3 regions of the Streptomyces sp. NPDC008238 genome follow, and region 2 is predicted to be linked to each of the others. Evidence: riboswitches for the same ligand, from Rfam matches in the RefSeq annotation. Region 2 holds a riboswitch; each other region holds the start of a gene.
The links. Region 2 has a riboswitch for thiamine pyrophosphate ahead of ACFZAU_RS15510 (purine-cytosine permease family protein). Riboswitches for the same ligand answer to the same signal wherever they lie in the genome.
Positions count from the first base shown of each region.

Region 1 (3,300 bases), on a different contig from region 2:
GCACGCCCAGCGGCAGCAGGATCAGCAGCGCGGCCACCCCGAGCACGCCTGCCAGCAGTCCCCACTCGCCGGCGCCGCGCGGCCGCCGGGCGGTGCGGGCCGGGTCCACCAGGCGCAGCGCGCCCTCCCTGCGCCGTACCGTCCCTGCGTGCACGGCGAGGATCGCCGCGACGGCGGCGAACTGGACGACGGTCAGCACGGCGGCCGTCGGCAGGTCCAGCAACTGGGCGGTCTCGCGGTAGATCTCCACCTCCAGGGTGGAGAAAGTGGGGCCGCCGAGGATCTGGATGACGCCGAAGGAGGTGAAGGTGAAAAGGAAGACCATCAGCGCCGCCGCGGCGACGGCGGGGGCGAGCGCGGGCAGCGTCACCTTGCGCCAGGCCGTGAGGCGTCCCGCGCCGAGGACCCGCGCGGCCTCCTCCTGCCGGGGGTCGAGTTGCGCCCAGAGCCCGCCCACGGTCCGTACGACGACCGCGTAGTTGAAGAAGACGTGCGCGAGGAGGATCGCCCACACCGTGGTGTCCAGGCGCACCCCCCACAGTTCGTCGAGCAGCCCGCCGCGCCCCAGCAGCGCGAGGAAGGCCGAGCCGACGACCACCGTCGGCAGCACGAAGGGCACCGTCACCACCGCGCGCAGCAACTGCTTGCCGGGGAAGTCGAAGCGGGCGAAGACGTAGGCGCCGGGCAGCGCGATCGCCAGGGTGAGCGCGGTGGAGGCGGCCGCCTGCCAGCAGGTGAACCACAGCACGTGCAGGACGTCGGGCTCGCCCAGGACGTCCGCGAACCGACCGAACCGCCACCGTCCGCCCTCGCGGAGCCCGCGGGCGACGATGGCGGCGACCGGGTAGCCGAAGAACAGCCCGAAGAACGCGACCGGCACGGCCATCAGGCCGACCCGTACGGCGAGCGGCCGCAGGGCCGCCGCCCCGGCGCGCCGCCCCCCGGCGTCCTTCGTTACTTCAGCACGAGCGAGGACCACGACTTGACCCACTGCTCACGGTTCTCGGCGATCTTCTCCGGGGCGACGGTGGCCGGGTCGGCGACGACCGGCGCGTACTTGGTGAAGACCTCGGGCAGCTTCGCGTCGTCCCGCACGGGGTTGACGAACATGCTGAGCGGCATGTCCTCCTGGAAGGCGCGGCTCAGCAGGAAGTCGACGAGCGCCTTGCCGCCCTCGGGGTTCCCGGCGCCCTTGAGCAGGCCGGCGAACTCCACCTGCCGGAAGCAGGTGCCGGTCGCGACACCGGTCGGCCCCTCCTGCGGCTGCGTCTTCAGCGCGAGCACCTCGGCGGGCGGGCTGGAGGCGTACGAGACGACCAGCGGCCGGTCGCCCTTGCCGCCGCCGGCGCCGGAGAAGGTGTCGTAGTAGGCCTGCTCCCAGCCGTCGACGACCTGCACGCCGTTCGCCTTGAGCTTCTTCCAGTACGCTTCCCAGCCCCCGTCGCCGTACTTCGCGGTGGTGGCGAGGAGGAAGGCGAGCCCCGGGGAGGAGGTGGCGGCGTTCTCGGTGACCAGCAGGTCCTTGTACGCGGGCTTGACGAGGTCGTCGAGGCTCTCCGGCACGGGGAGCTTGTGCTCGGTGAAGTACTTCCGGTCGTAGTTGACGCAGACGTCGCCGAAGTCGATCGGGGTGACGCGGTGCTTCGCGGCGTCCGGCTGGAGCGCGGCGGGCACCTTGTCGAGGTCCTTGGCCTCGTACGGCTCGAACAGGTCGTTGTCGAGGGCCCGGGACAGCAGGGTGTTGTCGACACCGAAGAAGACGTCGCCCTGCGGGTTGCCCTTGGACAGCACGGCCTGGTTGAGCGCGGCGCCGGCGTCGCCGCCGCGCAGCACCTTGACGGTGTAGCCGGTCTGCGCCGTGAACGCCTTCAGCACGTCCTTCGACGCGGCGAAGGAGTCGTGGCTGACCAGGGTGACGGTCTTGGAGGCGGCGGCGCCCTTGTCCTTGGCGGTGTCGCCGTCGCCGCCGCAGGCGGCGAGCGCGCTCGCGCCGAGCGCGACGGCCAGTGCGGTGCCGGCCACACGCCGACGGGTAGTGCTCATGTGGTGACTCCCTACGCCGGTATGACCCGGATCAGGTCCGAGGGTCTGCGGCCGTGCCGCACTCTCAGCGCTCTCCGCGCTCCCCTGTCGGATGTTCTTTTGTGTGATCTGCGTGACGTCGCGGCAAACGGCCGCAAACGACCGTCACCATAGCAAGCGCAGGTCAGCGCTCGGAAGCCGCCAGCTGACCGCAGGCGCCGTCGATCTCCTGTCCCCGGGTGTCCCGGACGGTGACCGGCACGCCGTGCGCCTCCAGGGCCGCCACAAAGGCCCGCTCGTCCTCGGGACGGGAGGCCGTCCACTTCGAGCCGGGGGTCGGGTTGAGCGGGATCAGGTTGACGTGGACGCGGCGACCCTTGAGCAGCCGGCCCAGCAGGTCCGCCCGCCACGCCTGGTCGTTGATGTCCCTGATCAGCGCGTACTCGATGGAGATCCGGCGCCCGGACACGTCCGCGTAGTGCCACGCGGCGTCCAGCACCTCGCGCACCTTCCAGCGGGCGTTCACCGGCACCAGGGTGTCGCGCAGCTCGTCGTCGGGCGCGTGCAGCGACACCGCGAGCCGGCACTTGAAGCCCTCGTCGGCGAAGCGCAGCATGGCCGGGACCAGGCCCACCGTCGACACGGTGATGCCCCGCTGGGACAGCCCCAGCCCGTCCGGCTCCGGGTCGGTCAGCCGGCGGATGGCGCCGACGACGCGCTTGTAGTTCGCGAGCGGCTCGCCCATGCCCATGAAGACGATGTTCGACAGCCGCGCGGGCCCGCCCGGGATCTCCCCGTCGCGCAGCGAGCGCATGCCCGCCACGATCTGGTGCACGATCTCCCCGGTCGACAGGTTCCGGTCCAGGCCGGCCTGGCCGGTCGCGCAGAACGGGCAGTTCATGCCGCAGCCGGCCTGCGAGCTGATGCACATGGTCACCCGGTCCGGGTAGCGCATCAGGACCGACTCGACCAGCGTCCCGTCGAACAGCCGCCACAGCGTCTTGCGCGTGGTGTCGTTGTCGGTGCTGCTGTGCCGCACCACGGACATCAGCTCCGGCAGGAGCCCCTCCGCCAGCTTCCCCCGCGCCGCCGCCGGGATGTCCGTCCAGGCGGCGGGGTCATCGGCGTACCGCGCGAAGTAGTGCTGCGACAGCTGCTTGGCGCGGAACGGCTTCTCGCCCAGCTCCGCGACCGCCTCCCGGCGCTCCTCGGGCGAGAGGTCGGCAAGGTGCCGCGGCGGCTTCTTGGCTCCGCGCGGCGCGACGAATGTGAGTTCTC
Region 1 covers NZ_JBIBGK010000014.1:171,211-174,510, reverse strand. Annotated here, with positions in the region: gene ACFZAU_RS26210 (ABC transporter permease) at 1-886, opposite strand, end outside; gene ACFZAU_RS26205 (thiamine ABC transporter substrate-binding protein) at 955-2,043, opposite strand; TPP riboswitch at 2,035-2,139, opposite strand; gene rlmN (dual-specificity RNA methyltransferase RlmN) at 2,207-3,300, opposite strand, start outside.
Region 1: another riboswitch for thiamine pyrophosphate. It lies ahead of ACFZAU_RS26205 (thiamine ABC transporter substrate-binding protein); the one in region 2 lies ahead of ACFZAU_RS15510 (purine-cytosine permease family protein).

Region 2 (3,300 bases):
GAGCTCGCGCCAGTGGCGTCCCACCGTCGTCCCAAGCAGGCCGGCCGCACACGTGTCACCGTGCTCACCGCGACCGCCGCCGCAGCCGTCGCCCTGTCCGCGCAGGCGGCCCAGGCCGCTCCCGCGAAGCCGTCCGTCAAGAGCGTCAAGGCGAAGGTGGACGGCCTCTACGAGCAGGCCGAGCAGGCGACCGAGAAGTTCAACGGCGCCAAGGAGAAGCAGGAGAGGCTGCAGAAGCAGGTCGAGGACGCCCAGGACGAGGTGGCCCGCCGCCAGGCCGAGCTCAACGACCTCCGGGACGACCTGGGTACCCTGGCCAGCGCGCAGTACCGCAGCGGCGGCATCGACCCGTCGCTCCAGCTCTTCCTCTCCTCCGACCCGGACACCTACCTCGACAAGGCGTCCGCCCTCGACCAGCTGAGCACCAGGCAGGCCGAGGCGCTCCGTCAGATCGCGGAGAAGAAGCGCACCCTGGACCAGCAGAAGGCGGAGGCGGCGAGCAAGCTCGGCGAGCTCGACGAGACCCGCACCGAACTGGGCAGCAAGAAGAAGGAAGTCCAGGCGAAGCTGGCCGAGGCGCGGCAGCTCCTCAACTCGCTGACCGCCGCCCAGCGCGCCTCCCTGGCCGCCGCCGACGGCCGCGCCGACCGCACCAACGAGCGCGTGGACCTCGGCAACGACACGCCCGCCTCCTCGCTGGCCGCCGCCGCCCTCGCCGCGGCGAAGACCAAGCTCGGCTCGCCGTACGTCTTCGGTGCGTCCGGTCCGGGCTCCTTCGACTGCTCCGGCCTCACCTCCTGGGCCTATGCCCAGGCCGGTACCTACATACCGCGGCCCTCCCAGGGGCAGGCCAACGCCGGCACGCGGCTGTCGATGAGCCAGCTGATGCCCGGCGACCTCGTGCTCTTCTACGGCGACCTGCACCACGTCGGCCTCTACGCGGGCAACGGCATGGTCCTGCACGCGCCGCGCACCGGCACGTTCGTGCGGTACGAGTCCATCAACAACATGCCGTTCCAGTTCGGCGTCCGCATCTGACCTGCGGACCGGGCCGCAACAGGCCCGTCCCAGCCGGGCACTGACGTCCCGTCAAATAATGGGCCCCGCCGAGCGGGGCGCGCCGGGTGGTCGTTCCCGCTCGGTGCCGGCCGCCACGCCACGACATCCCCCGCACACACGCCCGCCGGTCCGCGGCACCGACGGCTCCCGACGCCACCCGACGCACCCGCGAAGGCCGAGGTGGGGGCCGTCCCCGCGGGCCGGCGCCGTCGGGTTACCCTGTCCCTCGTACCGGACACGGGGTGCCCCACCGGGGCTGAGATCACACCCGTCGAACCTGAACCAGTTCGTACTGGCGGAGGGATGTCTCCATGCCATTGGCGCATGTTTCCGGCGGTCTGCCCGCAGACGGCCGGCCCACCGTGTTCGACGGCCGCATGCCGGCCGCCGCGGGCGATCTCCGGATCGAGGCACACGGCATACAGCCGGTGCCCGAGAGCAACCGCTACGGAGGGCCGGGGCGCCTGTTCACCGTGTGGTTCGCCCCCAACCTGACCATGACCGGCGTGTTCACCGGCACCATCGGCATCGCCCTGGGCCTGGACTTCGCCACCGCGCTCGCGGCCGTGGTGCTCGGCACCGTGATCGGCGCCGTGCCCACCGCCTACCTGGGCACCTGGGGGAGCCGGACCGGCGCCGGGCAGCTCCCGCTGGCCCGGCTCGCCTTCGGCCGGGCCGTCGCGGTGCCCGGCGTCCTGCAGTGGCTGTCCTCGGTCGCCTGGGACGCGCTGATCGGGCTCTTCGGCGGTGACGCGCTGGCCCGGCTGTGCGGTCTGCCCTTCTGGCTCGGGGTCCTGGTGATGATGGTCGCGCAGGGCGCCCTCGGAGTCCTGGGCTACGAGGCCATCCACCGGCTGCAGATCGTCATGACCTTCGTGCTCGCCGCGGCCTTCGCGCTGATCGCCTGGAAGCTGCTCGACGGCGTCGACCCCGTCGCCACCGGCTCGGCCCACGGGGCCGACCGGGGCGGCGCGTTCGTCCTGACCAGCACCATCGCGTTGAGCCTGACCCTGTCCTGGGCCCCGTACGCCAGCGACTTCAGCCGCTACCTGCCGCGGAACACCTCCCGCTCGCGCATGTTCTGGTTCACCCTGGCGGGCCTGGTGGTGTCCTTCGTGGCCGTCCAGGCGCTCGGACTGTGGGGCGCGTCCGTCCTGACCGACCAGACCGCCGCAGGCGTGGCCGAACTGCTGGGCGGTGGGCCGCTCGGGGCGTTCGGACTGCTCGCCGTCGCCCTGGCCGCGCTGTGCAGCAACGCCATGAACGACTACAGCGGATCCCTGGCCCTGCAGACGGTCGGTGTGCGCGTGCCGCGCCCGGCGGCGGCCGCCTTCGCCGCCGTGCTGGGTTTCCCCCTGGTGCTGTGGATGCACGCCGCCGACACCACCGCCCGCTTCCAGAACGTGCTGCTGTTCGTCGGCTACTGGATCCCCGGCTTCGTGGCCATCGTCGTCGTCGACTGGTTCGCCCGGGCCCGGGCACGCGGGGGCGCCGAGATCGACCTCGCCGCCGAGACCGGCCGGCCGCAGCCCGGCTGGCCCGCCGGGGTCGCTTTCGTGGCCGCCTTCGCCGCCGCCGTGCCGTTCATGGACACCACCCTGTACGTCGGCCCGGTGGCGGAGGCCCTGCACGGCGCCGACCTCTCGTACTACGTGGCGTTCCTCGTGGCCCTCGCGGTGTACACCCCGCTGCGTCTGCGCCACCGCCCGCGGCCCTGAGCCGCCGCGCCCGTGCCCCGGTCCGTCCGTGCCCCGGCCGTACGGCACCGGCCGCGGGCGACCGCACACACCGTCCGTCACCCGAGGAGCGAACCGCATGTCCCCGACCTCCGCCGATCACGCCGCCCTCGCCGCGCAGGCGCTCTCGCGCGTGCGGGACCACTCCCCACTCGTGCAGTGCCTGACCAACTCGGTGGTGACGGGGTTCACCGCCAACGTCCTGCTGGCGCTGGGCGCGGCACCGGCCATGGTCGACATCCCGGGGGAGGCCGGACCGTTCGCCGGGGTCGCCTCGGGGGTCCTGGTCAACCTCGGCACCCCGCACGCCGAGCAGCGCTCCGCCATGGTCGAGGCCGCCCGGGCCGCCACCGCGGCCGGCACTCCCTGGGTGCTCGACCCGGTGGCGGTCGGCGCGCTCCCGGTGCGCACCGCGCTGGCGCGCGAGCTCCTGGAACTGCGGCCGACGGTCGTACGGGGCAACGCCTCCGAGATCATCGCGCTGGTGGGGGCGGGCGGCGGCGGC
Region 2 covers NZ_JBIBGK010000005.1:299,064-302,363, reverse strand. Annotated here, with positions in the region: gene ACFZAU_RS15515 (C40 family peptidase) at 13-1,038, shown strand; TPP riboswitch at 1,288-1,380, shown strand; gene ACFZAU_RS15510 (purine-cytosine permease family protein) at 1,371-2,777, shown strand; gene thiM (hydroxyethylthiazole kinase) at 2,875-3,300, shown strand, end outside.

Region 3 (3,300 bases), on a different contig from region 2:
TGAGGACCTCGGCCATCACGTCGCCGGTCAGCGGGGTCAGCAGCACGCCGTTGCGGTGGTGGCCGGTGGCGAGCACCAGCCCGTCCAGCGCGCCGCGGCCGAGCAGCGGGGCGTTGTCGGGTGTGCCGGGGCGCAGCCCCGCCTGCGTCCCGGTCAGCGGGAGTTCGGTGATGCCGGGCAGCAACTCGTGCGCGTCGCGGAGCAGTTCGTACACCCCGCCGGCGGTGACCGTGGTGTCCCAGCCCATCTCCTCGCTGGTGGCGCCGACGACCAGCTCGCCGTTCTCGCGCGGCACCAGGTAGACGTGGCCGCCGCGCACCACGGCCCGTACCGTCCGCGACAGGAACGGCGCGTACGCCGGCGGCACGCGCAGCCGCAGGACCTGCCCCTTCACCGGCCGTACGGGCGGCAGCACCCGCGCGGGCAGCCCCTCGACGCGCCCGCTGAGGCTCCCGGCGGCCAGCACCACCTGCCCCGCGGCGACCCGCGTGCCGTCCTCCAGGACGACCCCGTGCGCGCGGTCGCTGGTGACCTCCACCCGCGCCACCCGCGACCGGTGGAACGCCACCCCGGACAGCTCGCAGGCGCGCACCAGCGCCGCGGCCAGCCGCCGCGGGTCGACCTGGTGGTCGCCGTCGACCCGCAGACCGCCGTGCACGGCGGGGGCGAGCATCGGCTCCAGGCGGCGGCACTCACGGCCGCCCAGCCACTCCGAGGTGAGGCCCAAGGACTGCTGGAAGGCGTGGAGTTCGCGCAGTTGCGCGCGGTCGTCGGCGTCGAGGGCGACGGCGAGGGTGCCGCACGTGCGGTACCCGAGGTCGAGCCCCGTGGTCTCCTCCAGCTCGGCCACGAAGGACGGATAGCGGCGCGCCGCGGCGAGGTTGAGCTCCAGCAGCGCCTGCTCCCCGTACTGCACCTCGGTGACCGGGGCCAGCATCCCCGCGGCCACCTGGGCGGCCCCGCCGCCCGGTTCGGGGTCCGCGACCGCCGTGCGCAGGCCGCGCTGACGGGCCCGCCACGCGGTGACCAGTCCGATGATCCCGCCGCCGACCACGACGACGTCATGACGGTGCATGATGTCCCGCTCCTCCCTTCGCCGGCATGACCCGGATCAGGTTCTTACGGTCGGCGGCCGCTCCAGCCGCCCTCTCAGCCCGGTGCGCCGGGCTCCCGCGAGTTCTCCCGGCCCACCTTAGTACGCGCCGTCGGCGGCGAGTAGGGCACCGGTACCGGCGGGCGGCGCCCTCGCGGCGTTACGGTGATCGCGTGACCAGCAGCAGCGAGCAGCGCGCCGTCGTCGTCGGGGCCGGGATGGCCGGAGTACAGACCGCCGTGTCCCTGCGCGAACAGGGGTGGGGCGGGACCATCACGCTGATCGGCGCGGAGCCGCACGCCCCCTACGACCGGCCGCCGCTGTCCAAGGGCGTGCTCTTCGGCGCCGAGGAGGGCCCGGCCCTGGACGTCGACTTCGCCGGCATCGGCGTCGAACTGCTGCTCGGGCGGCAGGCGAGCGGCCTGCGCCCCGACGAGCGGCAGGTCCTCACCGACGCGGGCCCGGTCGCGTACGACAAGCTCGTCCTCGCCAGCGGCGCCGAACCCGTCATGCTCCCCGGCAGCGAGAGCACGCCGGGCGTGTACATGCTGCGCACCCTGGACGACGCCACCGCGCTGCGCCCGGTGCTGGAAAACCGGCACCGGGTCGTGGTGGTCGGCGCGGGCTGGATCGGCGCCGAGTTCGCCACCGCGGCACGCCACGCCGGGTGCGAGGTGACCGTCGTCGAGGCCGCCGACCGGCCGCTCGCCGGGGTGCTGCCCGCCGACATCGCCGAGCGGATGCGCGGCTGGTACGCGGAGGAGGGCGTCGAGCTGCGCACCGGCGCGGTCGTCTCTGCCGTCGAGCCCGGAAGCGTACGGCTCGCCGACGGCAGCGTGCTCGCCGCCGAGGCCGTCGTCGTCGGGATCGGCGCCCGGCCCGCGACCGGCTGGCTGGCCGGCTCCGGCGTCGACCTGGGGCCGGACCGCTCGGTCCTCGCCGACGACCGGCTGCGCACCTCGGTGCCGGACGTGTACGCCGTCGGTGACTGCGCCTCCTTCCCGTCGGCGCGGTACGGGGAGCGGCTGCTGATCCACCACTGGGACAACGCGGTGCAGGGGCCCCGCACGGCCGCCGCGAACATCCTGGGCGGTGACGAGCCCTACGACCCCGTCCCCTACTTCTGGTCGGAGCAGTTCGGGCGCTTCGTGCAGTACTCCGGGCACCACGTCGACTCCGACCCCGTGCTGCTGCGCGGCGACCCGGACGGCCCCGCCTGGTCGGTGCTGTGGCTGCGCGAGGGGCAGCTGGTCGCGCTGTTCGCCGTCGGGCGGCCCCGCGACCTGGCGCAGGCCCGCAAGCTCATCGCCCGCGGCGCGCACCTCGACGAGGCCCTGGCGGCCGACCCGGCGGTCCAGCTCCGGGCCGCGGTGGTCTGACCCCGGGGGGCCGCCGGCTGCGGCCGCCGGCGTCGGCGGGGCGTAGCGGACCCGTCAGGACGGAGCAACGAGTGGCGTGAGCGGTTCCATGGTGTCGGTCCGGGATGGCACGCTTGTCCTGTGACCGAGATCGACGCAAAGATTGACTCCCTCGTCCCCTCCTGGCTGTACGTCCCCGACGTCGCCGAACGCCTCGGCGTCGAGGTGACCCGGGTCCGCCAGTTCATCAAGGAAGGCCAGCTCATCGCCGTGCGCCGCGGGGACAACCGGGTGCTGATGATCCCCGCCGACTTCATCGGCGACGAGAAGATCGTCAAGGGCCTCGCGGGCACCCTCACCGTCCTCAAGGACGACGGGTTCAGCGACGCGGAGGCCCTGGAGTGGCTGTTCACCCCGGACGAGAGCCTGCCCGGCACCCCCGTCCAGGCGCTGCGCGAGAACCGCGGCACCGAGGTGAAGCGCCGCGCCCAGGCGCTCGCCGTCTGACCGCACGACCCGCCACCGCCACACCCACCGCCACCGCGCAGCCATCCGAGGGGGACCCGTCCGCATGAGCACGCGTACGAGCAGGAGCACGAGCACCGGCACGGGCGCCGGCATCAGGGCGCAGCTCGCCGACGCCCGGGTCTACCTCTGCACCGACGCGCGCAAGCGCCACGGAGGCCTGGCGGAGTTCGCGGAGTTCGCGGACGCCGTGCTGGCCTCCGGCGTGGACGTCATCCAGCTGCGCGACAAGGGCCTGGAGGCCCGCGAGGAGCTGGAGTACCTCGCGGCCCTCTCGGAGGAGTGCGGACGGCACGGCAGGCTGCTCGCGGTGAACGACCGGGC
Region 3 covers NZ_JBIBGK010000006.1:37,578-40,877, forward strand. Annotated here, with positions in the region: gene thiO (glycine oxidase ThiO) at 1-1,075, opposite strand, end outside; TPP riboswitch at 1,071-1,184, opposite strand; gene ACFZAU_RS16050 (NAD(P)/FAD-dependent oxidoreductase) at 1,312-2,472, shown strand; gene ACFZAU_RS16055 (Rv2175c family DNA-binding protein) at 2,593-2,958, shown strand; gene thiE (thiamine phosphate synthase) at 3,023-3,300, shown strand, end outside.
Region 3: another riboswitch for thiamine pyrophosphate. It lies ahead of thiO (glycine oxidase ThiO); the one in region 2 lies ahead of ACFZAU_RS15510 (purine-cytosine permease family protein).